2 regions of the Alteromonas sp. ABV4_150 genome follow, and region 1 is predicted to be linked to the other one. Evidence: predicted binding sites of a transcription regulator. Region 1 holds the regulator's gene; the other holds the start of a gene.
The links. Region 1 encodes sigma-54, which starts transcription at its own class of promoters, with help from an activator protein. Its sites were predicted from a motif close to GTTGGCACGNNNNTNGNNT; they were not measured.

Region 1 (16,102 bases):
AACTTGGCACACACGAAGATAAGCTGAAAGATCCTAACTCTGAAGCTGAGCAGCAACCTACTTTTGCTCAAAACCGTTTCCGTTCGATGAAAGAAGAATACCTAATTCTAGTGGGTATTTGTACGCACTTAGGTTGCTCTCCACAGCACCTTAAAGACGGCGCTTTCGAAGAAGTGGTTGAAGGTGTACCAGACGGTTTCTTCTGCCCTTGCCACGGTTCAAAATTCGACATGGCTGGACGTGTATTCCAAAATGTACCTGCACCACTGAACTTGGTTGTACCGCCATATCAATTCGTTGATGACAATAACATCATCATCGGTTCAGAAGCGGAGGCTTAATTATTATGAACGCTTTCCTAGGTTGGATTGAAGAACGCATCCCAATGATGCGCGTTGCGAATATGCACGCCCTTCAATATCCTGCTCCAAAGAACATGAACTTTTGGTACGTGTTCGGTTTTCTAGCTACTATTGTTTTGGTAAACCAAATTGTTACTGGAATTTGGTTGACCATGAACTTCGTTCCATCTTCAGAAGGCGCGTTTGCCTCTGTTGAATACATCATGCGAGAGATCGACTACGGTTGGATTATCCGTTACATGCACAGTACTGGCGCATCGGCGTTCTTTATTGTGGTATATCTACACATGTTCCGTGGCATGATTTACGGTTCTTATCAGAAGCCTCGTGAGCTTTTATGGGTGTTTGGTATGTTTATTTACCTAGCACTTATGGCAGAAGCTTTCATGGGTTATGTACTACCTTGGGGACAGATGTCTTACTGGGGTGCACAGGTAATCGTATCGCTATTTGGTGCTATCCCTGTTGTTGGTCCTGATCTGGTAATCTGGCTACAGGGTGACTACGTTATCTCTGGCGCAACACTAAACCGCTTCTTCGCATTACACGTTATTGCGTTGCCTTTGGTTATCGTTATTCTTGTGTTCCTTCACATTATTGCACTTCACGAAGTGGGTTCTAACAACCCTGATGGTATTGCTATCAAGCACAAGAAAGGTTCACTACCTGAGTCTGAAAAGACTAAATATGAAATTCATGAATACTATACAAGCAAGTACGACATTGCTGATGACGTATTGCCGTTCTTCCCACACATCGTACTTAAAGACCTTGTGGCATTCTGCATATTCTTAGCACTATTTACTTATGTGTTGTTCTTTGCCCCTGAAATGGGCGGTAAATTCCTAGAGCACCCTAACTTTGAAATTGCTAACCCGTTGAAAACACCTGAGCATATCTTCCCAGTGTGGTACTTCACGCCGTTCTATGCAATTTTGAAAGCGGTACCTGATAAGTTGTTCGGTGTACTAGCTATGTTCGGTGCAATTGCTGCGCTATTCGCTCTGCCTTGGTTAGACCGTGGTCGCGTTAAGTCATGGCGCTATCGCTGTGGTCTGCACAAAGTAAACCTTATTGTGTTTGCAATTGTGTTTATCTTCCTGGGTTACCTAGGTGGTACGCCACAAGAAAACTGGAAAATCATTGCGTCGCAAGTTGCTACAGTAATGTACTTCGGTTTCTTCATTGCATTGTTCTTGTACAGCAAAAACGAAAACACTAAACCTGTGCCAGAGAGGATTTCTAAATGAAAAAAATGATGTGCTTTTTAGCCTTCTTCCTACCTGGCGTAGCGCTTGCGGCAGGCGGAAACGTACACCTTGATAAAGCGCCTATCGATTTAACCGATAAGGCGTCTTTACAGCGCGGTGCACAGTTGTTCATGAACTACTGCTTAGGCTGTCACTCAATGAAGTACCAGCGCTATCAGCGTTCATTCCAAGACTTGGGTATTCCTGATGAACTAGGCCAAGAATACCTGCAGTTTACGGGTGAAAAAGTGTCTGACTATATCACTCGTGCCATGCCTGAAGAGGCGGCTGCTGGCTGGTTTGGTGCTGCTCCACCAGACTTAACGCTAGTGGCTCGTGTTCGTGGCGAAGACTGGATTTACACTTACCTGCGCTCTTTCTATGTTGACGAAAGCCGCCCATTTGGTGTGAACAACACAGTATTCCCAGAAGTAGGTATGCCACACGTACTTCAACCACTTCAAGGTACGCCAACACGTACTTATGAAGAGCAAATGGTTGATGGAGAGATGGTTAAGCGTTATGTAGGCATTAAGTCAGATGGTACTGGCGCAATGTCTCCTGACGAGTACGACCAAGCTGTTGCCGATATCGTGAACTTCCTAGAATACACAGGTGAGCCTTCAAAACTTGAATCTCACAAAATCGGTAAGTGGGTACTTATCTTTATCGCAGTATTGTTTGTATTTGTTTACTTACTGAAGAAAGAATACTGGCGAGAAGTGCACTAATCGCACAGATTTATGTATAATATGAAAAGGGGGCTTCTCGCCCCCTTTTTTGGTATTTACTCGTGCTACCTGAAAACCCTTTTGTATAGAGTGTTCAGGTAGCACGAGTTAACGTAATAAGCTTACTGTTTGTAAGCGTAAACTTGTTTCTCGACGGAGGAAATTGAATGGCCGTAGCCGCGAATAAACGTTCTATTATGACGTTGTTCTCTGACACAATTGATATTTATAGCCACCAGGTGCGTATTGTGTTGGCAGAAAAAGGTGTGGGTGTTGAAATCAGCTACACAGATCCTAGCAACCTGTCTGAAGATCTGTTGGAGCTAAACCCTTACGGTACTGTTCCAACTCTAGTTGATCGCGAGCTTGTACTTTACAAGTCGCACATCATCATGGAATACCTTGATGAGCGTTTCCCTCATCCACCACTTATGCCGGTTTACCCTGTATCACGTGGTCAAAGTCGCCTTATGATGCACCGCATTGAGCAAGACTGGTACTCGCTTGCTGCCCGTATCTTCCGTGGCGAAGGTGATGTTGAAGCAGCGCGCAATGAACTGCGTGAAGCGCTTCTTTCTTTATCGCCTGTGTTTGGTGAAATGCCTTACTTCATGAGTGAAGAATTCAGCTTAGTTGATTGCTATCTTGCTCCGCTACTATGGCGTCTTCCTGCGCTAGGTATTGAGTTAAACGGCGCTGGCAGCAAAGAGATTAACGCGTATATGAACCGCATTTTCTCGCGCAGCTCATTTAAAGCGTCTTTGACTGACCAAGAGCGTGAGATCCACAATCCGCTATGACATCTATGACGTCAAACCAGCCCTATTTGCTTAGGGCTTTTTATGAGTGGATTGTTGATAACGATTTAACGCCGTACATTGTGGTTGATGCAACTAATGAATTAGTTGAAGTGCCGCAGGAGTTCGTTAAAGACGGTCAAATCGTTTTAAACGTGTCGCCAAGTGCTTGTGTTAACTTCTCTCTCGACTTAGACGGCTTATCGTTTCAAGCGCGCTTCTCTGGGCAACCAAGAAGATTAAGTATGCCTTGTGAAGCGGTAATGGCTATTTACGCAAGGGAAAACGGTGCAGGTACGGTATTTGCCACTGAAGAAGATATTGCTAGCGCACAGCAAGAGCGCACTGAAACACCTGAAGATGTGTCTCAACCGAGCGGACCAACGCCGCTGGAAGACGCTGATTCTAGCGATGTTCAAGATGCGCCTGTTCCCCCTAAAAAGGGCAAGCCTAGCCTAAAGGTTATTAAATAGCTAATTAAGTAGCTAACTGGGCCATTTGCATGGCCGCTATTTAAAAATTTTTAGTGTATTGACGTAGTCTGGTTTTGCAAAGCTATTCGCTAAAGCAAAGCCAGCTATTATTTTTACATTCACCCTATCTAATGTGTTACTTCTCAATTCGAAGCTTATCTATTACCTCTCGTAATTAAGTTTCTGACTACAAAACTTTTGTCCTGATAGATACGAAAACACCCCATTACTTATAGGTAATAGGGCGCTAAAGTCGCTGATTCGCTATAGATCTTTTAACGAGTTCGCGTTATCACAATACGACTTGTCGGAAAATCAAAGCGATGGGCTTCGGTTAGTACAGACGTTGACAAACCTTCACGGCTTGGATCATTCGCGTTTGCGCTAGTTACCACACCTTGATGAAGCCTTACTGCATCTGCGAGGTCGTCCCTTACTACATCATAACCTGCGGCTTCTCCACCACCACCTGCTGCTCCTGCGGCGGGGCCAGGCATAGTTGCTGCCGTTTCTGTGTTGGCCTCTGTACCGGCGTCCCAGGTCATTGTCATGAATGTTTTAGCATCACCCACTGCCATGTTACTTACGTTAGCTGCATTTAAGCCAGTAAACGCATCGTTGGTGTTAACCAACATGGTCGTAACCGTAAGGCGCAGGTCGTCCGCATCTAACTCAGGTACGACTAATGTTAATTCTGTACCCATTGAGCGTGGGCCCAGTATTCCCTCTGAACTTAGCGCATCTAAAAAGTCAGTAGATTCTGTTGCTTCACTGATTACCATCGACGGATCACCGCCTTCAGCCATGATTTCAATGCCCATACTGGCAGGTGCGCCTTCTTCAAAAGAATAAAAGCCTGGTTCATGCAAGATGACAGCTGCAGGTGCAAAGGGTTGGGAATAGGTCAAATTAGTAATTTGAACCGTGTAAACTGCAGAATTACCGTTGATACCGTCTTGGCCGTCCGAACCGTCTTGGCCGTCTTCACCATCGGCACCATCTTGACCGTCGACTCCAGCTTCACCTTGAGGACCAGCGGGTCCTTGAGGGCCTGTATCACCATCGTCGCCGCACGCCGCTAAAAGAGCTGATAGCATTAATAACGTACTGAGTTTTACTATTGGATTAGTCATTGTAATGGCTCCTTAAGATGCAGGAACAGTTATAACAACACGTGCAACGGGGTTTAACCAACGGTGTACGGTAGAGTCCAGATCACTGGCACCAGCAACGCTATCAGTGTCGCCAAGCGCATTGCGGTGAATGTGTACAGGACCATCTTCACCATCTTCAATTTCGCCATTAACGATTTGTGCACCCACACCCGTGCCACCCGTACCTAAGTCAACGATACGAGTAGGTGCTCCACCACCGGCAACACCAGGCACGCCATATCCCCCCAGCGCATTTCCAGTGCCAGCTTCAACAACGTCAGTACGAGCACTATTTAGTTCATCGTTTAACTCAGTGCCGGCATCGTACGCATTTAGATAATACGTATAGGTGCCAGGCTCTGTAGGAATTTCAATACTGTCCATACCAACAAAGGCATCGTTAGTAGGTATTAGCATTGAAAGTAGCGAAAGATAAGGCTTGTCCATAGTATCGAATTCGTAGCTTAACGTAGCTTTCGGGGCTACGAGGCCGCCAAAACGATGCCATGTGTTTGATCCATTGTCGGTGTCGACAGGGCCTAAAAGCGCTTCAAAGTTTGCGCCGCTAGAGTCTGCATTTTGTTCGTCGTCAATCACACCTGCTTCAGCAAGCCAGGCTAATGCCGATGAAGCTGGCTGGCCGACTTCAAAAGCGTCCACGGTTTCATCGTGTGCTACAACCAAGCGGGGGGTAAAGCTTTGCGCTTGGGTTAAATTAGTAATTTCGAGCTCTAGAGTAACGGCTTGGCTTGCTGATATAGATGCGAGCGACAGTAGGGTTGCGCTAGCAAGTTTAGAGAATTTCATTTTGTTGTCCTTATTTATGACTTAATTCGCATAAAAATTTAGGGCACTAAAATTCTTAATTCATCACGGAAATATCACAAAAAGCACACAGATTTGTCTCGATAAATAACAATTTTGTTAGAAATTTTCAGTTCTAATTTTTCAATAGAAAAGTGTTGTTTATGTGAAATAAAAACTTAAACGCTCTGGTCTTGTTGTTTATCGGCAAAATAGGAGCGAGATATGATCCTTATCATCTACAGCGGAAATAAGTTTCAACAATATATATCGCATTGCTTAAGTAAGCATAGCTTTCTACACGATGCAGTCTCTAACTTTCAATCAGCAGAATCACTGCTAAAAGCGCAGCGCTATTCTCTCATTATTGTCGAATCACATCGATGCATTACGTGCTTACAGCGTATAAAGAGCTTAGTTGATAGCAACCCTGAAAGTTGGGTTGTTGCTGTTGAAAGCGAAGTGACCACACCAAGTGAAGGAAACGAAGGCGTCGATGAAGCAAACTACTATGAAGCCGGGGTAGATGATTATGTTTCTGGACCTTACGATGAGCGGATGTTTTCAGCGCGAATTCGCTCTCACATGCGCAGAAGTATGCCGAATTTAGGCAGTTCGAGAGTTGTTGATAGTGGTGACGAGCGCATTGAAATAGGCCCGCTTCAAGTAGATCAAAGGTATCACAGCGTGACAATAAACGGGCAAGTGCTAGCACTAACGGCACGAGAATTTACCTTGTTGAATTATTTCTGTCGCCACCCTAATCAGGTCTTTTCTCGCAATCAGCTACTTAGTGAGGTGTGGGGGTATAACCATGAAGGCTATGAACACACGGTAAACACCCATATCAACAGACTGCGCACTAAACTTGATAAAGTTAACAGTATTGAAAATGGTGGCCAGCTAGTACAAACCGTTTGGGGTGTCGGATACAAACTGAATATTAATGGGTATACAGCCAAGGCGTTAAGCGCCTGAACGATATAGTTTAAAAAATTACTTGAGCCCTAGGAACAGAGAAATCTTTACCGACTTAAATTAAAAACAGCGTTGCCGTACCTAAGAATGCAAAAATACCTACCACATCAGTTATCGTAGTTAAGATAACGCTGCCAGCTAGGGCAGGGTCTATCTTAAGACGCTTCATAATCATAGGTAAGGTTGCACCTGCAAGCGCTGCCGCAATCATGTTTACCATCATCGCAAAGGCAATAATAACACCCAGCATGTAGTCCTGCTTCCAGAGGGCAATGACAGAAGCAATAAGCACTGCCCAAATTGCACCGTTTAGAAAGCCGATGGATATCTCTTTACTGATAAGCCAGCGCGAGTTACTGGCATTTACATGACCTAGCGCCATACCGCGAATAACAAGGGTCAGCGTTTGGTTACCAGCCACGCCGCCCATGCTCGGTACTATGGTATTTAAAATAGCTAAAACGGCAAGTTGACTTAGCGTGGCTTCGAATAAGTCACTCACCATAGCAGCCATTAGCGCAGTGACCAAGTTAACGGCCAGCCACACGGAGCGGCGTTTAGTGCTTTGCATAACAGGTGCAAAGGTATCTTCGTCGTCATCAAGACCCGCCATACTCATCATCGAGTGCTCGGCATCCTCACGAATAATATCAACCACGTCATCAATGGTAATTCGGCCCACTAAGCGATGGTTTTCATCTACAACAGGTGCTGAAAGCCAATTGTATCGCTCGAAAAGGCTTGCTACTTCATCGTCTGGCATATTCACAGGAATCGCTTCTGATTCCTCGTCCATAACGTCAGACACTTTATCGTCGGTATCTGCGGTGAGTAGACGGGTGACAGGAACAATGCCAACAAGGTTATCGGTTCTATTTACCACATAAAAAGTATCTGTATTTTCCGGCAACTCACCTTTTAAACGAATGTAGCGTAGAACCACATCAATGGTAACGTCAGGACGCAAGGTAATGGTATCGGTGTTCATGATGAAACCAGCGGTTTCTTCACCGTAAGACAGCGCTTGCTCTGCACGTACGCGGTCTTGTGCATCCATTGAATCAAGAATGTCTGCCAATACAGGTTCAGGAAGGCTACTCAGCGTTTCTGCCAAGTCATCGGTATCCATTTCTTCAAGTGCATCAACCACATTGGCAGGGAGCATCTTTGTGATAATACCGTTTCGAACATCATCAGATAGCTCTTCTAAAATATCACCGTGAAAGTCGCTATCAATCAGCTCCCATAACTCATCACGGGTCCTGCTAGGGCTTGACTCGAGAATATGAGCAACGTCTGAAGGGGGAAGTTCAAGCAGAAGCTTACGTACAGATACAAATTGACCGTTTATCAACGCTGCGTTAAGTGCGCGTAATTGGGTTTGTACGTATTTAGAAACAAGCGCTTCTGCCATAAGGCGTTATTCCTACTAAGCTGATATGGAAAATAAAGGCTGTGTAGCCTAAGTGTGCGTAGAATATCGCAATTATATTGAGTCTGTCATGATAATTGCGTGGCTTTTACCCAAGAATTTGGAATTACTAAGCTAGCTGTTGATTAATTCATCAATAAATATTCGGGTTGAGACTATTCGTCTTCGTTAAATCTGCCCTCAATAAGCTCTTCTATGGCAGCAAGTGCATCGACCGCGTCATCACCATCGACAATAACATCTACCTGTTCGCCCTGATGACTCTCCAGCATCATCAAGCCTAAGACGCTGCTTGCATCGGCTTCTTTATCGCCTTTTTTTAAAATGATTTTGGCATCAAACTGATTAGCCAGCTGTACCAGTTGCGTGGCTGCTCTCGCGTGTAAGCCTAGTTTATTGACGATGGTAAGCGTTTTTTGAATAGTCATTACTGGTTCAACTCTCTGTGACGAATTTGAACATCAGGATGTATTTCGCTGAAGGTTTTTGACAAGGTTTGGGCAATGTAGACAGAGCGGTGTTGCCCACCAGTGCAGCCGATAGCCACAGTCACATAGCTTCTATTGTTGCGCTCTAGATGGGGAAGCCATGTGGTCATTAAATTTTGAATTTGCCAAATAAATTTGGTCACTACGGGTTGTGAGCCTAAAAACACCTCAACGGGTGCATCTAATCCAGTGAGGTGTCTAAGGTCCGTTTCCCAATGAGGGTTTGGTAGAAAGCGCGCATCGAAAACATAATCGGCATCTTTGGGTATGCCATGTTTAAAGCCAAATGACTCAAACACCAGTACAAGGCGAGAGCTCTTTTTACCTAGGATACGTTCTCGGATTAGCTCTGCGAGTTGGTGTATTGTTAGCTTGTCTGTATCTAAGTATAAATCAGCGCGCTCAGTAATAGGTGCGAGCAGCGCAGACTCTGCTCTAATAGCTTCTGAGAGAGACTTATTTAGCTTGGCTAAAGGGTGAAGACGGCGCGTTTCGCTAAACCGCTTAACCAGTACATCATCGCTTGCGTCAATGTACACTATAGTCATAGACCAAGAAGAAGGCAGGTAGTCTAGAATCTCTACCAAATCATCAGGATTTTTGGGTAAGTTTCTTACGTCAATACTTACCGCAACTTGATCGTATTCATCAACAACGGTATGGGTAAGGGTAGGAAGCAAATTAACTGGGATATTATCAACACAGTAATAGCCTAAGTCTTCCAATGCGCGAAGTGCGACAGACTTACCAGACCCTGAACGACCACTGATTATGATCAGCTTCACCTAAACTCTCCCTTATATTCTGGTTTCATCACATACGCGTTGTTGAATTAAGCGCCTGCTTATAATGCCTAAGCGCTTATTGTCTAACTTAATGCAGAAATAATTTCGTCGCTGGTTGTTGCACGTCGTATTGTTTTAATCGTTTCTTTGTCGCTTAACTTACCTGCAACGGTAGCCAATGTTTGAAGGTGTCCTTCGGTTTGCTCTTCGGGAACGAGAAGTGCAAAAAATATGTCTACGGGCTTTTCATCTAGGGCATCGAAGTTGATAGCAGGCGTGCTGGTTACAACAATAGCAATGACTTTATCAAGGCCTGCGAGGCGGCCGTGGGGCAGCGCTATGCCATTACCAATACCCGTACTACCCATACGTTCTCGAGCCATCAAGCTATTTAGAACAGTTGCCTGGTCGATGTTATCGTTCTGCTTGGCAGCGATATCAGCGATGATCTCAAGAATTCGCTTTTTACTATTACACTGAACCGCACACTCGGTGCGGTCCAGACTTACGATGGCTTGTATATCCATACTCAATTAACTACTAATGTTTTTTCAGTTTTTCCTTATGCTTGATTACCTGCCGGTCGAGTTTATCAACCATGCTGTCAATCGCCGCATACATGTCGGTATTTTCTGAGGATGCGAATACTTCAGCGCCACTTAAATGAACGGTCGCTTCGGCTTTTTGATTTAATTTTTCAACGTTCAGGATGACATGCACATTAGAAATGTGATCAAAGTGACGTTCAAGTTTGCTGAACTTCGTATCGACATAATTACGCAAAGAGTCGGTGATTTCGACATGATGACCAGTAAGGTTGATTTGCATATTTCGTCTTCCTTATATTATTAAGCCCAGTTAGATAAGGCTTTTGCGTTGGTTCGACGGCGGGATCGATAACGATTCCCGGTATTTTGCTATTGTTCGCCGAGCGACTTTTATGCCTTGCTCGGCCAACAACGAAGCAATCTTGCTATCACTTAGCGGCTTGCTAGGATTTTCGGCAGCCACTAACTTCTTGATCAATGCACGAATCGCTGTGGATGAACACTCACCACCTGACTCGGTTGCAACGTGGCTTGAAAAGAAATACTTCAGCTCGAAGATACCACGCGGCGTATGCATGTATTTTTGCGTTGTCACACGTGAAATAGTGGATTCGTGCATATCTACCATTTCTGCGACATCATTTAGCACCATTGGTTTCATCATTTCCGGGCCGTGCTCAAAAAAGCCCATTTGTTGCTGCACAATGCAATTTGCAACCTTCATCAAGGTATCGTTACGAGACTCTAGGCTCTTTATGAACCACTTGGCCTCTTGCATGTGTGAGCGGATGAATTGTGAATCGCTACTATTCTTGGCACGGCGACTCATTGCTGCGTACTGTTGATTTACGCTTAATTTAGGCAGACTGTCGGGGTTCAGCTCAACCACCCAACGGCCATTTTTCTTGGTTACTGAGACATCAGGAATAACGTACTCAGGCTCTTTAGTAACTAAAGCACTACCTGGGCGAGGATTCAAGGTTTGGAGTAAACGCATTGCTTCTCGCAGCTGATCTTCTTTCAATCGGCTCTTACGCATTAGCGTGCGGTAGTCTTTACTGCTCAGTAAGTCTGAATATTCCTCAATAAGCTGCTTCGCTTCAGTAAGCCACGGTGTGTCTTCTGAAAACTGGCGCAATTGCACCATAAGACACTCTTGAGGTGTACGAGAACCTGAACCAATGGGGTCGAACATTTGAATGCGCTTAAGCACACATTCTATTTCGTCCATTTCGATAGGCTCTTCTAAGTCATCGTCATTAACAGCATCTAAGATATCGTCAAGGGTAACGGTCAGATAACCCGACTCGTCAATTGAGTCGATAATAGCTGTGGCAATAGCACGGTCAGTATCTGAAAAATGAGTCAGGCGCATTTGCCAAAGTAAATGCTCTTGGATGTCTTCGGTAGTTTCACCTTGGAAGATTTGTTCGTCATCATTAGACGGGCCAGGCGCAGGCGCAGAAGAGGCGGAGTAGTACTCGTCCCAGGTGCTGTCGATAGGCAGCTCATCCGGAAGGTCGTTCTTCTCCAGTGCATCTCCTGCTTCTAGCGTGTCGCTTGATGCAGAAGCTGTCGCTTCAGCTGCACTATCGTCACTATCGACATTGTTCTTTTCTACTTGTGGCTCGTCGTTACCTTCTTCCACTTCTAACAGTGGATTAGAGTCGAGTGCCTCTTGAATCTCTTGCTGGAGATCAAGTGTAGAAAGCTGCAGCAGCTTGATAGCCTGCTGCAACTGAGGTGTCATGGTAAGTTGTTGGCTAAATTTTAGCTGTAAAGATGGTTTCATCTACGTCTTATTTAAATGCTCTAAATTGAATATACCAGAGCGAAACTGAAAAATGACAATTCGGTTACATTAACTATAGCCTGAATTGTTCGCCTAGGTATACATCCCTTACTTTTTGATTACTTAAAACCTGTTCCGCGGTTCCTTGCGCAATAAGCTCACCATGACTCACAATGTACGCCTTTTCGCAAACATCCAATGTTTCGCGTACGTTATGGTCCGTGATAAGGATACCAATACCCCTATCGCGAAGATGCTGTATTATCTTCTTTATATCATTAACTGATATTGGATCAACACCGGCAAATGGTTCGTCTAACAAAATAAATTGTGGTTTCGCTGCCAGAGCGCGAGCAATCTCAACTCGACGACGTTCTCCCCCTGACAAACTCATGCCCGTACTATTACGTATATGGTTGATATTAAATTCATCAAGTAGTGCATCAGCTTCTTCTTCTTGCTGTTGTGAATTTAAATCTTTACGGGTTTGCAAAATGGCCATGATATTTTCATGTACCGTAAGCTTTCTAAAAATTGACGCTTCTTGCGGAAGGTAGCCTATACCGCGGCGTGCGCGCTCATGCATTGGCTGGTGAGTAAGCTCACTATCATCAATTTCAATCTTGCCTTTGTCTAGGTTGACCAAGCCAACAATCATGTAAAAAGTGGTGGTCTTACCAGCACCATTTGGGCCAAGAAGACCGACAATTTGCCCAGTAGAAACTGAAAGACTCACATCGCGAACGACTTGTCGCGATTTATACGATTTAGCAAGGTTTTTAGCGCTCAAAGTTGCCATTGCTATTCATTGCCCTCGTTGTCTTTCTTAGACGACGTTTTACGAATAGTGTCAGGAGTAAACACTGTTGTTACTCGACCTTCACCATTTTCACCGGCGCCACCTGTTGCAAGCAATTGTTCAGTAATCATATCGAACGTAATTTTATCCCCTTGTACTTTACTAGAATCTTGCTGTAGTTCAGCATTACCGGCCAGAGAAATAGTGCGATTAACCACCTCATAGCGAATTTCATTAGCTTTGGCTGATACCGGTGTACCGTCTTCTAGTGATTGAGAGTAGCTTGCTGGGTTCCCTCGGGCGATAAATATTTCTCGGCCGCTGCCATCAGTAGCAATAACTTCTACTTCATCCGCTTCAATGAGGAGTGAACCTTGAGTAATCAGCACGTCTTCCTTGTACAGGGCCGTCTTGTTTTTACCATCAATAAACTGGGTATTTGACCCTATTTTAATGGGCTGTGAAAAATCTTCTTCACTGGCTTGTACCGCACCGCTAGCGATGGCAAGTAGAAAGCTAGTTGCTAGGGGAATAAGTGGTTTGTACATGATCTAAAAGCTCGTATTCTTGTGTGCGTAAATTCGCGTTAAACCCATTGCTAAAAATAAGGTATTGCGTACCCAGTATCTCAACGGGTTGATCAGATGTCATTTGTTTCGTGTCTAAATTTATTTGGATGTATTCGGTGGATAAGCTTTTGACAAAATCATCGCTGGTTTTATTTTCAATAACAACGCTAGCTTCAAGCTGAATTAACTCATTGTTATACAGCGTTCCTTCCCGCGCAGTCACAACCCAAGGTGATGTAGCACTCTCTGTATAAAGAGTATATTTAGGCTGCTGGAATAACACGAAACCCAATTGGTCGTAGTGTTCCATAGACTCTGCAAAGACTTTGTGATTTAACTCACCGTCTTGGTTGTACAAGGTTGTAGTTAAGTTTTTTGCCTTATATGCAGGCTTAAGCGCATCATTTTGACTGCTACCTTGCGTCTCAGGCTGCTCTTCCATCCAAGTTGGGACATACATCAACAGCGCTAAGATAAATAGCGCCGATATGCTTAAACCCAAGCGATTGAAGCCAAATTGGCTCATACACTAGCTCCGAAAATGTCGTTTGCCACGCCCTTAGCTTGCAAGATGGTATCCGATATTTCTCGAACTGCGCCAAATCCACCCGGAAGTGTGGTGATCCAGTTCGCTTGCTTTGCAACAAAAGGGTGAGCATCGGCAACCGCAATTTTTACCGCTACGTGCTGATACATACCTGTATCGGGCATATCGTCTCCTACGGCGGCAACTTCGCTTGAGTTCAACCCTAGGCTTTTCATTAATTCGCCGAGGGCTTCAGCTTTGTTTTCTTCACCCTGAATAATGTGTGCTACGTTTAGCGCCTTCATTCTGTTTTCTACAATTGCTGAACGTCGTCCTGTTATCACGGCGACGTTAACACCATTACTTACCAAGGCTTTCACGCCATATCCGTCGCGGGTGTGAAAAGCTTTAAGTTCTTCACCGTCGTTGCCCAAGTAAATGCGACCGTCTGAAAATACGCCATCCACGTCACAAACCAGTAACTTAATATTTGCCAACTGCTCAAAAAGTGCCTGGTCTAAATCGGTGTATAGAGTTGTCGTCATTTAGAGTACTCCCGCTTTCAAAAGCATGTGCATGTTGAAGGCTCCGACAGGGGTGCGCTTTTCATCGGTAACCATTAATGCGCTTATCTTATGAGTTTCCATTATATTTAAGGCTTCTACAGCTAGCTGCTCTGCTGTGGTTGTTTTGCCGCCTTTGGTCATTACATCTTCTACTGTCGCACTATGCACATCTATACGGGCATCAAGTATTCGGCGTAAATCACCATCAGTAAACACGCCTGTTAACGAACCATCGGGTGCGATAACACCAGTCATGCCTAGGCCCTTTTTGGAAATTTCTAAAAGCGCTTCAGCGACAGATGCATGTAGATTCACCAACGGAATGTCGCTGCCGCTAAGCATAATATCACTCACTTTAAGCAGCAGTTTTCTGCCTAAGCTACCGCCAGGGTGTGATAGTGCAAAATCGTCTGAGGTAAAGCCTTTTTGGTCGAGCAGTGCTACCGCAAGGGCATCACCCATAACCAGTGTGGCTGTTGTACTTGATGTAGGCGCCAGACCCAATGAACACGCTTCTTTCTCTACACTAATATCTAACACTACATCTGCGTGTTGTCCTAGCGAGCTATCAGCACTATTGGTCATTGCTACCACTTTAATGCCTAAGCGCTTAACAACGGGCAGCAGGTTAACTAATTCATTGGTTTCACCAGAATTAGAAATGGCTAATAGCACATCTCCTTTACTCAGCATGCCTAAATCGCCGTGGTTAGCCTCACCGGGATGCATGAAAAAGGCCGGTGTCCCGGTACTCGCAAGGGTAGCGGCAATTTTATTGCCGATATGGCCAGATTTTCCCATACCGCTTACAACCACTTTGCCTTCGCATGAAAAAAGAATGTTACATGCGTTGATAAAGTGCTCGTTTAAGCGCTCTGCAAGATTGGCAATAGCCTGCGTTTCAATGTCGATAACACGCTTTGCCGATTCGATATAGTGCATCTGAGTTTGTGTATTCATGATTATCCGAACAGCCAGAATTGGTAGCCGATAAAGCAAGCTAGAAGTATAAATCCATTTGTTCTTGATATTGTACGCTTTCCAATTAAATCGAAACTGAACAAGAACAACAGCAAGGTTAAACCAAGCATAACGTACATATCTCGGTTATAAACGTCAGGGTCTAGCAGGCCTGGGGCAATTAACCCCGGCATACCGAGTACGGCTAGCAGGTTGAAAATGTTAGAGCCAATAATATTGCCGAGCGCTAGATCATCTTCACCTTTAAGCACACCAGCCACGCTAGCCGCTAATTCAGGAAGGCTTGTGCCAAACGCAATAATGGTCAACCCGATAACTAAGTCTGATATACCCATGTATCTGGCAATTTCTACTGCCGAATTGACAAGAAAGTGGGCACTTAATGGTAATACGATAAGGCCAACACCAATCCAGATAAGCGCTGAGGTGTTAGAAACGCCTTGAGGGATTTCATCTGCGGTCTCAGCAACTAGGGGGTCTTCTTTGTCTACTTGAAGTGATAACCAAGCCATCATTGCCAAAACAAAAATGAATAGGCCTAGTAAAATTATCCCTTCGTAAGATTTCAGTTCGCCATCGAACATAAAGCCAATAGCAATTAACGAGATAATGAGAAGCGCTGGAAGTTCACGTTTAAGCGTTGTTGACGAAACAAGCAAAGGTTTTACTAGAGCGGTTACACCCAACACCAGCGCAATGTTGGTTATATTTGAACCGAGTGCGTTACCCACGGCTGTATTCATATTGCCATTGGCAGAGGCAATAGCAGATACCACAATCTCAGGTGCCGATGAGCCCATAGCGACAATCGTAAGCCCGATCATCATAGGAGAGATGCCAATGTTTTTTGCTAGCGCTGAAGCGCCATAAACAAAACGGTCCGCACTCCAACTTAAGACAATCAGCCCAACCAGAAAAATGACAATGTTTAAAAGCACAACAACCTGTAATAGTTAGTATTTCGATAGATTGTCGCAAAAAGAGTGCCATTTGCCTATGCTCGCATTGCTTTATTTTCATAAAAAGAGACTGATTGCCGTTAATTTCCGCTTATCAAACCCGTTACA
Region 2 (16,102 bases), 130 kb from region 1:
AGATCATGTGCGGTATATTCAGGCTTGGAAAGTTTATCCGCTTAGTGCCTTATCCGGTAATGCTTGGCTTTGTAAACGGTCTTGCTATCGTTATTTTCTTAGCTCAGTTAGGTCAGTTTAAAGTCACCAACGCTGCTGGAGAGCTTCAGTGGATGGAAGGTACACTGCTGTACTGGATGCTAGGGCTTGTAGCGTTAACCATGGCCATTATCTATTTACTGCCTAAGCTCACAAAAGCCGTTCCTGCCTCGCTAGTAGCGATTGTTACTGTAACCGCATTAGTACACGGCCTCGACTTAGAAGCACGTACGGTAATCGACTTTGTTCGTGACTTGCTACCGGCTGACCAGCGCGACACTGCAACACTTGCAGGCGAGCTTCCTAGCTTCGCTGTTCCTATGGTTCCGTTCACTTGGGAAACATTTATGATAGTACTACCAACCTCAGTAATTCTTTGCTTGGTTGGTCTTATTGAATCGCTTCTTACTCTTTCATTAATTGATGAAATGACCGATACCCGCGGTCGAGGTAATAAAGAGTGTGTTGGCCAGGGCGTTGCAAATACCGTTAACGGTTTCTTTGGCGGTATGGGCGGTTGTGCCATGATTGGTCAAAGCATGATCAATATAAACTCTGGCGGCCGTGGTCGCTTATCCGGTATTACTGCCGCACTTGTACTATTGGGCTTCATTCTATTTGCTGCACCGCTGATTGAAATGATCCCGCTTGCTGCTCTTGTTGGCGTAATGTTCGTAGTGGTTATCGCTACCTTCGAGTGGGCGTCATTCAGAATTATTCGCGGCGTAAACAAAGAAGATGCCTTTGTGCTATTTCTAGTAACAGGTGTCACGGTTATTGCCGACCTCGCCATTGCGGTGGTTGTGGGTGTTATCGTTTCTGCCCTTGTATTTGCATGGAAACACGCCCGTCATATCGAAGCGAAGTCGCATATTGATAACGACGGCTGGAAAGTCTATGAACTAGAAGGCCCGCTATTCTTTGGTTCGGTATCCCATTTCAAAGACTTGTTTGATATTGCTAACGACCCAGAAGATGTAGTTATTGATTTTAAAGACTCTCGTATCTGGGATTCATCAGGTATCGACGCACTAGATACCCTTGCAGATAAATACGAAGAGCAAGGTAAGAAGCTACACATTCGCCATATTAGCGATGAGTGTCGTTCACTGCTTCGCAAGGCCGACAAATTTGTTGAAATTAACGTAGTTGAAGATCCTCGCTACCGCGTAGCAACGGATAAACTGGCCTAATTTATTTGATAGTTCTTAATGCACCAAGTGAACACAGGTTTGCGTTTGTTTGGTGCAGTTTTGAAATTTGAATAATACCTGCTTTTTAGTAAATCAAATAAAAACAACGGATTACGGTTTTGGCACTGAACTTGGATAGCTATAAGCGTAAAGTGTGTTTTTGGTGATTTGTGTCAATCGCTGAAAATTGTGTGATTTTTAACACTCCGTAAAATGTGTTAGCTAGAGTATGCTGGTCTTAAGTGTCAGTACTAGCAAAATAGGCAACGAAGCCCGCATCAACGAAAGTTGAAGCGGGCTTTTTTTTGTCCCGAAAAAAGGGGAATACCATGACTTCATTGGACTCAAAAACGCAAATTGTTGTCGTCGGCAACGGCATGGTGGGGCACCATTTTGTTGAGCAGCTTCACCAAAGCGATGCCAATGTAGAAATAACCGTTTTATGCGGCGAGTCTCGCCTTGCGTACGACCGCGTTTATCTGTCATCATTTTTTAGTGGCGCTAGTGCCGATGACTTAGCGCTTACTACACCCGCTCAGTACGCCGAATGGGGCGTAAACGTAGTCACCAATGCCTTAGTGACCGATATTGACCGTGACAATAATAAGGTGACGACTTCAGAAGGGCAGGTGTTTAGCTACGACAAACTGGTGCTAGCCACGGGCTCATATCCATTTGTGCCACCCATTCCTGGCAACGATCAAGAGCATTGCTTGGTGTACCGCACCATAGACGATCTACTCGCTATTGAAGCTTCAGCGGCGGTGAGCAAAGTAGGTGTTGTCGTTGGTGGCGGTCTTCTAGGTTTAGAAGCTGCGAATGCCTTAAAGCAAGCTGGGCTAGATACTCACGTGGTCGAATTTGCGCCACAGCTAATGGCAGTGCAGCTAGACCAAGCTGGTGGTAACGTGCTTAAAGACAAAATTGAAGATTTAGGCGTAACCGTTCATACCCAAAAAGCCACCCAAACTATCGAAGCTGGTGATACCTGCCGCTATAAAATGGTGTTTGCAGACGGCACTGCGTTAGAAACTGACATGATTTTATTCTCTGCCGGTATTCGACCTTCCGACCAGCTCGGCAGAAAGTCAGCGCTAACACTGGGTGAGCGCGGCGGTATTATCATTGATAACCACTGCGTGACGTCTGACCCAAACATTTACGCTGTGGGTGAATGTGCGCTGTGGGATAACAAAATCTTTGGCTTGGTTGCACCGGGTTATACCATGGCGCGTACGGCAGTAAGTCATATAACAGGTGGCGATGCCGAGTTTACTGGCGCAGACATGAGTACCAAACTCAAACTAATGGGCGTAGAAGTGGGCTCAATTGGCGATGCCCATGAACGTACAGAAGGTGCCCTTAGCTACACCTACTTAAATCAGCCAGAAGGCGTGTACAAAAAGCTGGTGGTAGATAGCGAGCAAAAGTACGTGCTTGGTGCTGTACTCGTTGGCGATACCAGCGACTACGACACGCTATTACAATATGCACTTAATAACATTGAATTACCTGAACACCCAGAAAGCCTAATTCTGCCATCATCCGATGCCGCCCCAGCATTAGGTGCCGATGCACTGCCAGACACCGCGTCTATATGCTCGTGCCTAAATGTAACGAAAGGCGACATTGTTTCAGCTATTGAAGGTGGCTGTTGTAGTGTTGGCGATGTAAAAGGCGAAACCAAAGCCAGCACAGGGTGTGGAGGTTGTGCCGCCTTGCTCAAAAATGTTGTGGATAGCGAGCTAGAAAAGCGAGGTGTGGAAGTATCAAAAGCCATTTGTGAGCACTTCAACCACACCCGACAAGAGCTGTTTCACATTGTTAAAGTTAACGGCATTCGCACCTTCGACGAACTACTTGAACAGCATGGTGAAGGTTTAGGTTGTGAAATTTGTAAACCTGCTGTGGGTTCTATTCTGGCATCAGTCTATAACGACTACATCCTAAAAGCTTCACACCTACCCCTACAAGACACCAACGACATTTATCTTGGCAACATGCAAAAAGACGGTACCTATTCTGTAGTGCCTCGCGTTCCTGGCGGAGAAATTACGCCCGAGAAGCTCATTTTGTTAGGGGAAGTGGCAAAAGAATACAACCTGTACACCAAGATCACAGGTGGTCAGCGCATTGATTTATTTGGCGCGCGCGTAGAGCACTTACCTGATATATGGGAAAAGCTAGTAGCCGGTGGGTTTGAAACCGGTCACGCGTACGCGAAAGCCCTGCGTACAGTGAAATCGTGTGTAGGAAGCACCTGGTGTCGCTACGGTGTACAGGACTCTGTGGGCACGGCTATTGATTTAGAGAATCGTTATAAAGGCTTACGTGCACCGCACAAAATCAAATTTGCCGTATCAGGTTGTACCCGTGAGTGTGCAGAGGCTCAAAGCAAAGACATTGGTGTTATCGCTACCGAGCAAGGCTGGAACCTATATGTGTGCGGAAATGGCGGTATGAAACCACGACATGCAGACCTATTCGCCACCGACCTAGATACGGAAACGCTGATTAAATACATCGACCGCGTGCTGATGTTTTATGTGAAAACGGCCGACCGCTTACAGCGTACATCAGTGTGGATGGACAACTTAGAAGGTGGGTTAGCTTATCTGCAAGATGTTGTGATTAACGATGCTCTTGGCATTAATGAAGAGCTTGAGGCACAGATGGATGCTGTAGTTGATGCTTATCAGTGCGAATGGAAAACCACCATTGAAAACCCTGAGTCGCGCAAGCGTTTCCGTCAATTCGTAAACAGCAACGCTAGCGACACCAATATTCAATTTGTTTCAGAGCGAGGGCAGGTTCGTCCAGCTACTGAAGCTGAAAAAGTAGCAGGGAAAGATCAGTTTATTCCCGTCTCTATGGTGTAGTCCATAGACTTAATGGTGTAGCCACTGGCTTATCAACCTTGTTAGGAGATACAAATTATGACAGCTGCGCAAAACGTAATAGCGTCGGAACAGGCAGTGCAATGGCACCTTGTTTGTGAGACGAAGGACCTAGTGACAAACAGCGGCGTTTGCGCCCTTGTTGACTCACAGCAAGTGGCCATTTTCTGCTTGAAAATAAAGGGTGAAACTCAGGTTTTTGCCACTAGTAACTACGACCCTATTGGTAAAGCAAACGTACTCTATCGCGGGCTATTGGGGTCGATAGGCGGTGCGCCAGTTGTCGCCTCGCCCTTGTACAAAGAGCATTACTTTTTAGAAACAGGTCTGTGTAAAGAGCACGATGATGTATCTGTCATCACTTACCCTGTAAAGGTAGAGGGCGAAAAAGTATTTGTAGGCATTTAACCAAGCAGCCCCTGTTTGAATGCCCACATAAATAGAGCCTTCTTGTAAAAATGCATTCAATTACTTCGGAATCGAAAAAGGTAATGAAATGAATATGGCTACACGACAACCCGACATGATGTCTGAACAATTAAGACAAACAACATGCCCATACTGCGGCGTAGGGTGTGGTGTAGATATCAGTTGCAACGTAAGCAAGCGTGCCGCAACCCTGGACACTGTTAAAGGCACGCCAGAGCATCCCGCCAATTATGGAAGATTGTGTGTTAAAGGAACAAACCTGCTTGAGACAAACGACCTGAGTGGACGTTTGCTTCACCCAACCATAGCAGGACAATCAGTGGATTGGGACACGGTCACCGATGTGATTGCGGATAAGATCACCTCTACCATTGCGCAGTATGGCGCGGATGCCGTTGCTTTTTATGTATCAGGACAGCTTCTCACCGAAGACTATTACATTGCCAATAAGCTTATGAAAGGTTATATCGGCAGTGCCAATATCGATACGAATTCACGCCTATGTATGTCATCAGCCGTTGCCGCGTACAAGCGTGCGTTCGGTGAAGATGTGGTGCCTTGCGATTACACCGATTTGGAATGTACAGATTTACTGGTGATCACCGGAAGTAACGCGGCGTGGGCCCACCCAGTGCTTTTTCAACGCATTCAGCGAGCAAAGCTGAAAAATCCGAAAATGAAGGTCATTGTTGTTGACCCACGCAAAACTGAAACCTGCACCATTGCCGATTTACACCTTCCTATAAAGCCGGGTAGCGACGTAGCGCTATTTAACGGTTTACTTAGCTATGCAAACGAACAAGGTAGAATAGATAGAACCTCCGTCGAGACCTATGCCGACGGGCTTGATGAAGCACTTGAAAGTGCAAGTGGCTTAACGCTGGATGACGTGGCTAGCGTATGTGATATAGAAAAAAGCAAACTTAAGGCCTTTTTTGACGCATTCTGTGAAGCATCTAGTGCAATCACTTTTTATTCTATGGGCGTGAACCAGTCTTCTGCTGGTGTGGATAAAGCCCAAGCCATTATCAACTGTCATTTAGCAATGGATTTAATTGCTAAGGACGGTTGTGGCCCGTTTTCAATTACTGGCCAGCCCAATGCCATGGGAGGGCGTGAAGTTGGTGGTTTGGCTAACATGCTTGCTGCCCACATGGATTTAGAAAATCCTGAACATATCGAAGCAGTAAAAAACTACTGGGATGCACCCGTTATGCCCAAAGGACAGGGTCTTAAAGCGGTAGACCTCTTTAACGCAATAGAAAGTGGCAAGGTAAAATTTGTTTGGATAATGGGGACTAACCCTGTTGTCAGTATGCCCAATCGAGGCCAAGTTGAGCGCGCTCTTTCAAAGTGTGAGATGGTCGTAGTGTCTGATATTGTTGAATCGAATGATACGCTCAACTACGCCCACATTGCCCTTCCCGCAACGGGGTGGTCGGAAAAAGACGGCACAGTGACGAATTCAGAGCGCCGTATATCACGTCAGCGGGGTATATTACCCCCACCTGGAAGTGCAAAACACGATTGGCAAATTATGTGCGACGTGGCGGCTAAAATGGGTTTTGGCGAGGCATTTAGCTTTACTCATCCGTCGCAAATATTCTGTGAATACGCTGGCTTAACTGGCTATCACAATAATGGCAAACGCCAGTTAGACTTATCACCTTTGCAAATGCTAAGTGAAGCGCAGTACAACGGTCTATCACCTATCCAGTGGCCTTTTCAAAACACAGTTTTGAATACGCCTTCATCCGGCACTAAGCTGAAGGCAAACACTAAGCCCAACCTTACTAGCAAGCGTCCTTTTGAAGATAAGCAGTTTTCAACGCCTAGCGGTAAGGCTAGACTCATTCCGGTAACCTATAAAGCCCCATTGCAGGTTACGTCAGACGCTTACCCTTTTGTCGTTAACAGCGGTCGAGCTCGAGATCAATGGCATACCATGACGCGCACGGGTAAAGCCGCAAAGTTACTCGCCCATATGCCGAGCGCCTCTGTCTATATAAACCCCAAAGACGCTGCCAAACTGGGTGTTGCAAATAATGACCTCGTTTCTTTGACAAGTGCGGTGTGTCAAGACGCCCCAGTTATCTATCCGGTAAAAACAGATGCGGACATGCGCAAAAAAGAAGTGTTTATACCCATACACTGGTCGGCGCAATGGGGTTCTCACAGTAAGCTAGGTGCACTTTACGCGAGCGCGGTAGATCCAATTTCAGGGCAGCCGGAACTAAAACATGCTGCAGTGGCTATTGCACCTGTACGTTACGCTACGTATGGAAAACTCTTCTTATCATCAAAAATACAATTGTCACACGACTCCAAAACAAACATTGATAATCCCAGCATCGATAATCCCTGTATTGATAATCAAGAAGCGCTAAAGAAAGTATGTGATTACTGGAGTAAGACACCGCTTGAGGCCGAAGGCGCTACATCAAAAGGAAGTAGTTCTGAAGCTGCACTATCGGTGTTAAACGTAGCGTCGAACAAAAGCCGTCGTGAATTTACACAAAGCTTGATATCACGGCTACCGCAAAGCGCGGTGCTATTACAGTTTCACCATCACACTTTTTCAGTATGCTTTGCGCTTGTCGATGACCTTTTGTGCTTCGCCGCATTTCTAGGCGATGAGCCAGAAAAAACAGGCTCGGCTCACGTGGCGGCACAGACGAAAAGCACTTGGTCAGTTCCGAATGCGTGGCTTGCCAGCCTATTAAATACGGCGGTTTCCATTGAGTCACAACGCAATTTATTACGAGGCCAAGTGGATGAAGCATTTTTAAATGGCGATGTAGTTTGCAGCTGTTTTGAAGTGCGTGAAAAGACGATTACAGATGCCATAACCAAAGGCTGTTCATCGGTAACCGAACTTGGTAAGCAGTTAAAATGCGGCACTAACTGTGGTTCTTGCAAGCCCGCCTTGTCTGAGCTTATAGACAAGCATTTAGTTATAGAAACTCAATCTGTTTAGGAGCGTTAAATTATGTCAACTGCATCTAGTTGGTCTTTACCTTTTTTACGCACCTTATTCAAACCGCAGAAACCTTTGTTTAATCTTTTTTATCGCGATGCACCTTCGATTAAGACTTCGACCACTCGTAAGCGCAATGACAATTTCAAATCTTTAGCTAAGTATTCGTACCTAAACAAGTGGCTGAATACAACAAACCTTGGCGATGAGCGTCAGAAGCAGGGCCAAGTATTTATTGTAGGCGCAGGTCCTGGCGATGCAGAGCTACTTACCTTAAAAGCGCTTCGCCTTTTACAGCAAGCCGATGTGGTATTGTTTGACGCACTCGTAAGCGAAGATATTCTTTCGCTCATTCCATCTAGCGTAGCGAAAGAGTACGTAGGAAAGCGCTGTAAGAAGCATAGTTTTACCCAAGGCGCTATTTGCAAGCGGATGGTTGAACTTGCCAGTTTGGGTCATACCGTGGTGCGACTAAAAGGTGGTGACCCAGCCTTGTTTGCGAGAACCTGCGAAGAAACCGATGCGCTAACAAAAGCTAATATTCCTTTTGCTATTGTTCCTGGTATTACAGCCGCCTCGGGCGTGTCTGCCTATACGGGTATCCCTCTCACGGACAGGCGCTGTGCCCAATCGGTGAGTTTTATGACTGCACATTTTAAAGATGCAGAACAATGGCCTGAAATGGCGCCAATGGCGCAGAATGTATTAAAGCAAACCATGGTGGTTTATATGGGGCTAAGCCGCCTTGAGGGGCTTTGCAAAGGTTTGATGCAGCACAAGGTACCATGTTCGTGGCCGGTAGCGGCAATTGAAAATGCTACATCACCTCAACAGCGCGTAATTACTGGCGAGCTAGCTAATATTCATGGCAAAGTAAAGGCTGCAAATTTAACTGGGCCCACGTTACTTATATTTGGAAAGGTGGTAGAGTCTCGACAACAGGTAAATACACTTCTACTACATTCATCCGAGCATGCAGCAACCATTTAGCGAATACATAAAAATTATTGGTAAGGGTCAAAAAGGGGGGCGTAGTCTTACCCGTGATGAAGCTTATCATGCCATGAAAATGGTATTGGCCAATGAAGTGACTGGCGATCAGCGGGGCGCATTTCTTATGTTACTTCGCACCCGTGAAGAAACGCCAGAAGAGGTCATTGGTTTTGTCGATGCGTGCCGAGAACTGATTGAGCCAGAAGTTAAGACACTTACCCCAAGGTTAGACATTGGGTGTTATGCAGGAAAACGTCGCCAGCTTCCTTGGTACTTACTAGCGGTAGCCGTACTGGCTAAAAAAGGTTATTCCATTATGCTTCACGGTGCCCATGAGCCGGGCTCAGGGCGTCTTTATGCAAGCATTGCGCTACCCAAGTTAGGCCTTGTTGAGGTCACCAGTATCGCTGAGGCAAACCAGCAGCTTGCTGATAAAGGCGTAACCTATCTCGACCTATCTTATTTACTGCCCGCGCTTGATACCATTATTAAGCTGCGCGAAGTGTTTGGGCTACGCTCTTGTGCCAACACGCTAGCCAGACTATTGAACCCCACTGGCGCAGAGTTTTGTGTGCAGGGGGTTTACCACATGCATCTTGATCATAAACATTGTCGCGTAAATGAAAATTACTCGTCGATTAACGCACTTTGTTTTCGCGGCGATGGTGGCGATCCTGAAGTGAATGGTGAAAGAGAAACTGAGCTGTTCATTACCAGAAACGGTGAAACCGAGGAAGTGATAATGCCCGTTCTGGCCGATAAATGGGCCCTTAAAGACAAAGACATGAATGTTAATGACATGCTGGATGTGTGGGCGGGTAAAACAAACAGCCTTTACGGTGAACAGGCTATTTTAAGTACGCTTTGCAGTTACCTAGTACTTCTTCAAAATTGTGATGTGGCAGAAGCCTTGTCTCAAGCCAAGGAGCTCTGGTTACAAAGGGACAAGAGTGCTCCGCCATTCTAACGATCGATACATGCTTCTTGCCTTTAGGGCAAAGATTTCACATCTAGCCAGTAAACTAATCAGTATTCCAGCGTCACTTAGTCAGGTCTACCATTCCAAGGTTGCATTGACTTAATCATTGCTATACTTGTTAATAATATTAACAATGTTTTATTTTGTGTTGCTATGCAAAGAATGCAATGGCTCGTGTTTTTAGCAAGTATGTCGCTTTTATTTCGAGCGGGCTACGCAGTATCTGAAAATCAGAGTCAGGCAGAGCCCAAAAGAGTAACGCTTGTACTTACTGCCGATATGCCCAATATTGGCGATCCTCGAACAGGTCAATACGCCAACCTTCAAACACTGGTTTCAAAAGAACGGCAAAATAACGATACGGTATTTTTTGTATTCGGTGGCGGTTCAATTGGCCCTAGTGCTCTTTCATCTTTTGATCGTGGCTCTCATATAATAGATATTTTAAACACGCTCGAACCCGATGTGATGGGAGTCACAAAAAGAGAGTTCAGTTTTTACGAAGATGAGTTGTCGTTACGTTCTTATGAGGCCGCTTTTCCTCTGGTATCAAGTAACGTTATAGATAATCGGGTTGAGTATCCACCAGATGGTTTAAGTAAATCTGTTATTATTGAAAAAGAGCAGGTTTCCCTAGGTGTAATTTCTGTGTTGCACCAACGAGTAATTGAAGAATATCAGCTGTCTGATATATCTATCACGCCGCCTCAGAATATCATTATAGAGGAGTCTAAGCGGTTGCGACAGCAAGGCGCGGATATGATTCTTCTGCATTATTCCTACCCATTTTCTTTTGTCAGGCCCTTGTTAAACAAGGGGGTTATCGATGTGGCATTTATAACTGATAGTCGGCTTGATGAAGATGTTTTGCTTGAGGCCACACGTCACCCAAACAGTATGGTACTTACCCGACAGGGGACGGCAATAGTGGCAAGCTTTGAACATTATTCGGATTGGGAAGCCATTTCTTATCTAGAGCAGCCGCTTGAAGAGATACCAGCTGATAGTCGGGTGAGCGACCAGCTAAGTTCATACAAAGCTCGCTTAAACCGACTGCTAAATATCCAAATAGGGCAATGGGGTAAGGATATTTCGACAACGCGAAATGCGGTAAGAAGCCAAGAAAACCCTTTCGCTAATCTTATCGTCGATACTATTAGGCACTATGCCGATGCAGATATTGCTTTGGTAAATGGCGGAAGTATTCGAGGCAATAAACAATACAGTGCGGGGACCCCTATTTCTAGGCAAGATATTGTTACAGAAATACCTTTTCGCGCTCATGTTGTGATATTAGACATAACAGGGGAGCAAATTATTCAAGCGCTTGAAGAGGGTGTTTCTCAATATCAAAACCTTAAAGGAGGATTTCCTCACGTATCAGGAATGTCTTATAGTTTTGACCCTTCAGCAAAAGCACTCCATCGGGTAAAGAACGTCACCATTAATGGAAAGCCAATAGATAAATCAAGAAACTACACACTCGCTACAAGTAACTTTCTGGCCAATGGAGGTGACGGATTTCATGCGTTCAAAAATGCGGAAAAGTTAACGGCACTAACTATGCACCCACCCCAAATATCAAGTTTGGTGGTGCAAGCAATCAGCAATCAGTACGTCATAGCACCTAAAGTTGAAAAGCGTATAGTAAATCTCGCTGAAGGTGTTGAATAATATGCGGCACAAAAAGAAGACCTTGTACCTGTTCATCATTGCACAATGCAGCGTAATGGTTTTCTTTTTGCTCATCTTGGTGCTGTCATTATCTCGTCTAAATGATGCAAGGGAGGTACTAAATACCATTAACTCCACTTCTATACCAACCCTTGGTAACGCCACTGAAATAAACCGAGAAGTTCAACACCTAATTGCACTTACGGCACGTTTAACTTTTTCTGAAAGCCAATCCGCCCGACGTATCACCAAAAAACAATTAGACGAGACCATTGAACGTCTCGCTTTTTCTAGTTTAGAGGTAGAACAAAATAATAAATACTACGAGACTCAATTAGACGTTCTCACTCTAGAATTAGAAGAGCTTAATGGGCTAGTACGCAAGCGCATTGAAGTAGAAAGTGAAGTGAGGGCAGAAAGTAACGTGCTGTTTACTTTCTTAAACGACATATTTGAGAGTAGCCAGAAGCAATATGAAGGTCTTCAATCTTCGAAAGCTCTGCTTCCTCTTGTATTACAAATCGCTCAAATTAATCAGCAATTCCAGTTACACCAATTAAGAAAGCTAGAGGGAAGCATTAAAAAAAGCATCGCCGAGCTTAGAAATTCACAGCTAGATAATAGCAGCAGTGAACTCGTTAATATGATGGAAGAGGGAGTGTTCGGGCAATCAGGCATGATAGAAAAGCAAGCCAATGTTATGCGTATTCGTGGTCGCTCAAGAGGACGTGGAAGTTTTGTTGAACACCTGGCGGAAGAATTGGCAACAAATATTGAGTTTGAAGCCTCATCGATAACTAAAGATGCTTCAATACATGCGTTAGATACAAACAAAGCGCTCTCAGAGCAAATAACCCTGTCGGTAACCTTGTCGGTAGTTGTGATGTGTATATGCTTTGCGATTATTTTTTATGTTTACAAGCGCATAATCCTGCGCTTGATCGCATTAACAAATTTAGTTGAAAAGAACAGTGAGGAAGTAGCAAAGTTTGAAGGCAGCGACGAAATTTCTCGATTGGCTAAAACTTTTGCACTGTATTTTAAAAGGGTAAAAAGCCAAGAAGCAGAGCTAATCCGCTTATCACTAAGCGACCCGCTAACCCATATTCCCAATCGAAGGGCGTTTGAAATAGAAATGGAAAAAGCTATTGCAATATCAAAGCGTCAAAAGTGGCCTTTGACTATGATCATGCTCGACGTTGATAGCTTTAAGTTATATAACGACAACTATGGCCACACGAAAGGAGATGAGTGTTTAAAGGCCGTTGCTATGGAACTCAACAATGTAGTGGCTCGCAACACTGATTTTTGCGCCCGTTATGGTGGGGAGGAATTTGTGGCAATATTGCCTAATACCGATGAAAAAGGGGCGAGAGTTAAAGCACAGGAAATTAGAAACGCCATCGAAGCATTAGATATAGCGCACGGCAAGAGCCCTGTTTCATCAGTAATTACTGCAAGCCTCGGAGTTGCGACCGCTGAGTTCGCCTGTCAGCAAGAGTGGTCGCTAACCACAATCCTAAACATCGCTGATAAGGCGTTATATGAAGCAAAGTCTAGTGGCCGTAATTGCTGTGTTTATGCGAGGCTTACGTAACCAAAAAACCTCAGGGCCTATGCTCTCGCGTCTTTAGCCATTTATTCACTGCCTTGAAGCAAGGCTTCAATTATATTTTTGTTATACGCCAAAAACTACATTTCCTCTGCTATCTTTAATCAAAATGATGAAAAATTAGTCCATCTTAAAAGACATTACTTGTCATTATTTTGGATGGCTAGCGGCCTCTTGTGTACAAATAAAATCGCTGTGAGCAATAGGGGCGAAGAAAGAGAAAACCTTAGTTGGTCAGGAGCACTGAATGTTTTTCAAAGATAAAAAATTGATAGCCGAGAACGCGCGTTTAAAAAAAGAAATTAAGGCATATCACACAGTTCAGGATGAACTTCGCGAGGAAATGCTTTTTATAGAGTTAAACCCTGACGGCAGAATTAATGCTATTAATGACTTGTGCTCCCAGGCTACCGGCTACTCGTCCGGTGAGTTAGAAGGTAAATCTCTCGAAACTATGGTGAGCTCAACCACGCTCCGAAAACCTGCTGCACAAGATATGCTCGGCGCAATAAAAACGCATCGCCATTGGCATGGCGCAGTCAGTTTTCTGGATGCGAAAGGACGAGAAATGTGGGTGCGCGGTATAGTGCAGCCCGTAGATGATGCTCACGGTAATGTGAGATATATCGCCTTCTACATGGCAGAGCAAACGCGGAATATCACCCATAGCAATGAACTGCGCGATATGATTGCTGCGCTTCACCGCTCATCTGCTGTCATTGAATTCAAGTTAGACGGAACGATAATAACTGCGAATGACAACTTTCTTCAAGGTATGGGGTACACTTTGGAGCAGATAGAAGGTCAGCACCACAGAATATTCTGTACCGAACAAGAAGCTTAATTCAGAGGAATATAAACACTTTTGGCGCGACTTAGCGGAAGGTAAGTTAGCGTCAGGTAGGTTTAAGCGAATAGATAGTAGGGGCAATGAAGTTTGGTTAGAAGCCTCGTATAACCCAATTAGAAATGAAGATGGAAACCTTTATAAAGTCGTTAAGTTTGCCACCGTTATTACTGAGCAAATGCAGCGTGAATTTGCTATTTCCGAAGCGGCTAACGTGGCGTTTAATATCTCGCAAGAGACGGGGGAGCAGGCGCGCAAAGGTAATGAAGTGCTTAATGCAACTATGAGAGCAATGAATGAACTTACTACGCAGATGGGCAGTGCGAGTGAAGGCATTAAAGACCTCGACGAGCAATCTCAAAAAGTTGCCGATTTGGTTAAAAGTATTAGTGGAATTGCCGACCAAACCAATTTACTTGCGCTGAACGCCGCGATTGAAGCCGCTCGCGCGGGTGACCAAGGTAGAGGGTTTGCTGTGGTTGCAGACGAAGTAAGGCAGTTAAGCTTCTCGGACAAGTAGTGCAACCGAGGAAATTGTTAACGTAGTTGTTGAGAATAGAAAACTTACTGAAAATGCCGTTCAACTGATAGAGGCGGGGCAAGAAAAAGCCCGCGATGCGTTGGAGTATTCAACACAATCAGGTAGTGCGATGGAAGAGATTCAAAACGGCGCCAACGAGGTGGTTAATGCCATAGGGCAATTTACTAAACGGCTCTAGACCAGGGCGTCTATCACTTATGTTATCGCAATTATTGTTTCTATCTAGTTCAATCGTGGTGCTTATTTACTCGCACCATGGTTGAACAGTCCCCCCTTTTTGGTGCGCAAACACTTCTTTATTCGCAGATTATATAACTTAAAATTTTAATAATTCTTTACTAATCAGGTGTTTATATTTTTGGCACGTTGACTGCTATCTAATACGTGCAAAACACAGTTGCCATATAAGGCAACAGGTGCGACACAGTGCTATAGCACTGTGTAAAGCACAATATTGTCCATAGTGTGAATAAGAAAAATTAGGAATCAGTGGAGAACAGTAAGGAAGCTCCAGCTTCTCCTGCATTTATGGCAAATAATAATAACAATAATAAAGATGGTTTTATTGAGCTAAAGCTTTTATTTAACCTCCCTTTAAGATGAGGTGTGTGAGCGGGAATTCCTGACTTACCAATAACAACTTGATGCGTTAGTAATTACTCCGATGTTACTAACACGGCAACGAAGCCCACCGTGCTAGACATGTAAATGTCTATAGCCGGTGGGTTTTTTTTTGGCTACGAGGAACACGTATGACTGGGTTAAAGACAACATCATTACTAAAACGCTTTAGAACGGTGGGCGCAAGCGTTTGTGCTGCACTTGTCGTCTCTGTAGCAACATTTTCAACATCAGTTTCAGCACAAGCCCCCGCAGTTGGGTGGCCTGAAAAAGAAGAGCTGAAGTTTGGTTTTATTAAACTGACGGATATGGCGCCGCTTGCTGTGGCGTATGAGAAAGGCTTTTTCGAAGATGAAGGGCTTTACGTTACATTAGAAGCGCAAGCTAACTGGAAAGTGCTGCTAGACAGGGTTATTGATGGTCAGCTAGATGGTGCTCATATGCTCGCTGGCCAGCCTCTTGGTGCGACTATTGGCTTTGGTACCGAATCTCATGTAGTTACTGCGTTTAGCATGGACCTAAACGGCAATGGTATTACTGTATCAAATGAGATTTGGGAGAAAATGAAGGCGCACATTCCACAGGAAGATGGCAAGCCTGTACACCCAATCAAAGCTGATTATCTTAAACCGGTGGTTGATGAATACCGCAACGCTGGAAAACCTTTCAACATGGGCATGGTATTTCCTGTTTCTACCCACAACTACGAACTGCGTTATTGGCTAGCAGCAGGCGGCATTCACCCAGGTTATTACGCTCCTCACAAGGGGGATACAGCAGGTCAAATTGATGCACAAGCGCTATTGTCTGTAACGCCACCACCACAAATGCCAGCGACCATGGAAGCGGGCACTATTTATGGCTATTGCGTAGGTGAGCCATGGAACCAACAAGCGGTATTTAAAGGTATCGGTGTACCTGTAATTACCGATTATGAGATCTGGAAAAACAACCCTGAAAAAGTGTTTGGTGTAAGCCAAGGTTGGGCTGACAAGTATCCAAATACTCACATTCGCGTGGTAAAAGCCTTAATTCGTGCAGCAATGTGGTTAGATGAAAACGACAATGCTAACCGTCCTGAAGCAGTAAAAATTCTTGCTAAAAGCAACTACGTTGGCGCAGACGAAGATGTACTGGCTAACAGCATGACGGGCACCTTCGAATACGAAAAAGGCGACAAGCGTGACGTGCCAGACTTCAATGTGTTCTTCCGCTACAACGCTACTTACCCGTACTACAGTGATGCAATTTGGTATCTCAC

Region 2: a site for sigma-54 is predicted at 1,390-1,408, ahead of nirB (nitrite reductase large subunit NirB). Genes of this name have one in related genera too.

The regions. Positions count from the first base shown of each region.
Region 1 covers NZ_CM149971.1:808,885-824,986, reverse strand. Annotated here, with positions in the region: gene petA (ubiquinol-cytochrome c reductase iron-sulfur subunit) at 1-341, shown strand, start outside; gene ACYX4M_RS03560 (cytochrome b) at 347-1,612, shown strand; gene ACYX4M_RS03555 (cytochrome c1) at 1,609-2,343, shown strand; gene sspA (stringent starvation protein SspA) at 2,511-3,143, shown strand; gene ACYX4M_RS03545 (ClpXP protease specificity-enhancing factor) at 3,140-3,613, shown strand; gene ACYX4M_RS03540 (spondin domain-containing protein) at 3,889-4,746, opposite strand; gene ACYX4M_RS03535 (spondin domain-containing protein) at 4,759-5,574, opposite strand; gene ACYX4M_RS03530 (response regulator transcription factor) at 5,797-6,549, shown strand; gene mgtE (magnesium transporter) at 6,605-7,963, opposite strand; gene ACYX4M_RS03520 (HPr family phosphocarrier protein) at 8,137-8,409, opposite strand; gene rapZ (RNase adapter RapZ) at 8,409-9,254, opposite strand; gene ptsN (PTS IIA-like nitrogen regulatory protein PtsN) at 9,338-9,781, opposite strand; gene hpf (ribosome hibernation promoting factor) at 9,795-10,082, opposite strand; gene ACYX4M_RS03500 (RNA polymerase factor sigma-54) at 10,113-11,594, opposite strand; gene lptB (LPS export ABC transporter ATP-binding protein) at 11,668-12,393, opposite strand; gene lptA (lipopolysaccharide transport periplasmic protein LptA) at 12,396-12,941, opposite strand; gene lptC (LPS export ABC transporter periplasmic protein LptC) at 12,910-13,488, opposite strand; gene kdsC (3-deoxy-manno-octulosonate-8-phosphatase KdsC) at 13,485-14,033, opposite strand; gene ACYX4M_RS03475 (KpsF/GutQ family sugar-phosphate isomerase) at 14,034-15,014, opposite strand; gene ACYX4M_RS03470 (calcium/sodium antiporter) at 15,017-15,973, opposite strand.
Region 2 covers NZ_CM149971.1:941,255-957,356, reverse strand. Annotated here, with positions in the region: gene ACYX4M_RS04085 (SulP family inorganic anion transporter) at 1-1,271, shown strand, start outside; gene nirB (nitrite reductase large subunit NirB) at 1,601-4,150, shown strand; gene nirD (nitrite reductase small subunit NirD) at 4,208-4,576, shown strand; gene ACYX4M_RS04070 (nitrate reductase) at 4,665-7,574, shown strand; gene cobA (uroporphyrinogen-III C-methyltransferase) at 7,587-8,564, shown strand; gene ACYX4M_RS04060 (glycosyl transferase family protein) at 8,548-9,534, shown strand; gene ACYX4M_RS04055 (bifunctional metallophosphatase/5'-nucleotidase) at 9,700-11,220, shown strand; gene ACYX4M_RS04050 (diguanylate cyclase) at 11,222-12,817, shown strand; gene ACYX4M_RS04045 (PAS domain-containing protein) at 13,080-13,676, shown strand; partial or broken gene ACYX4M_RS04040 (methyl-accepting chemotaxis protein) at 13,858-14,191, shown strand; partial or broken gene ACYX4M_RS04035 (CmpA/NrtA family ABC transporter substrate-binding protein) at 14,973-16,102, shown strand, end outside.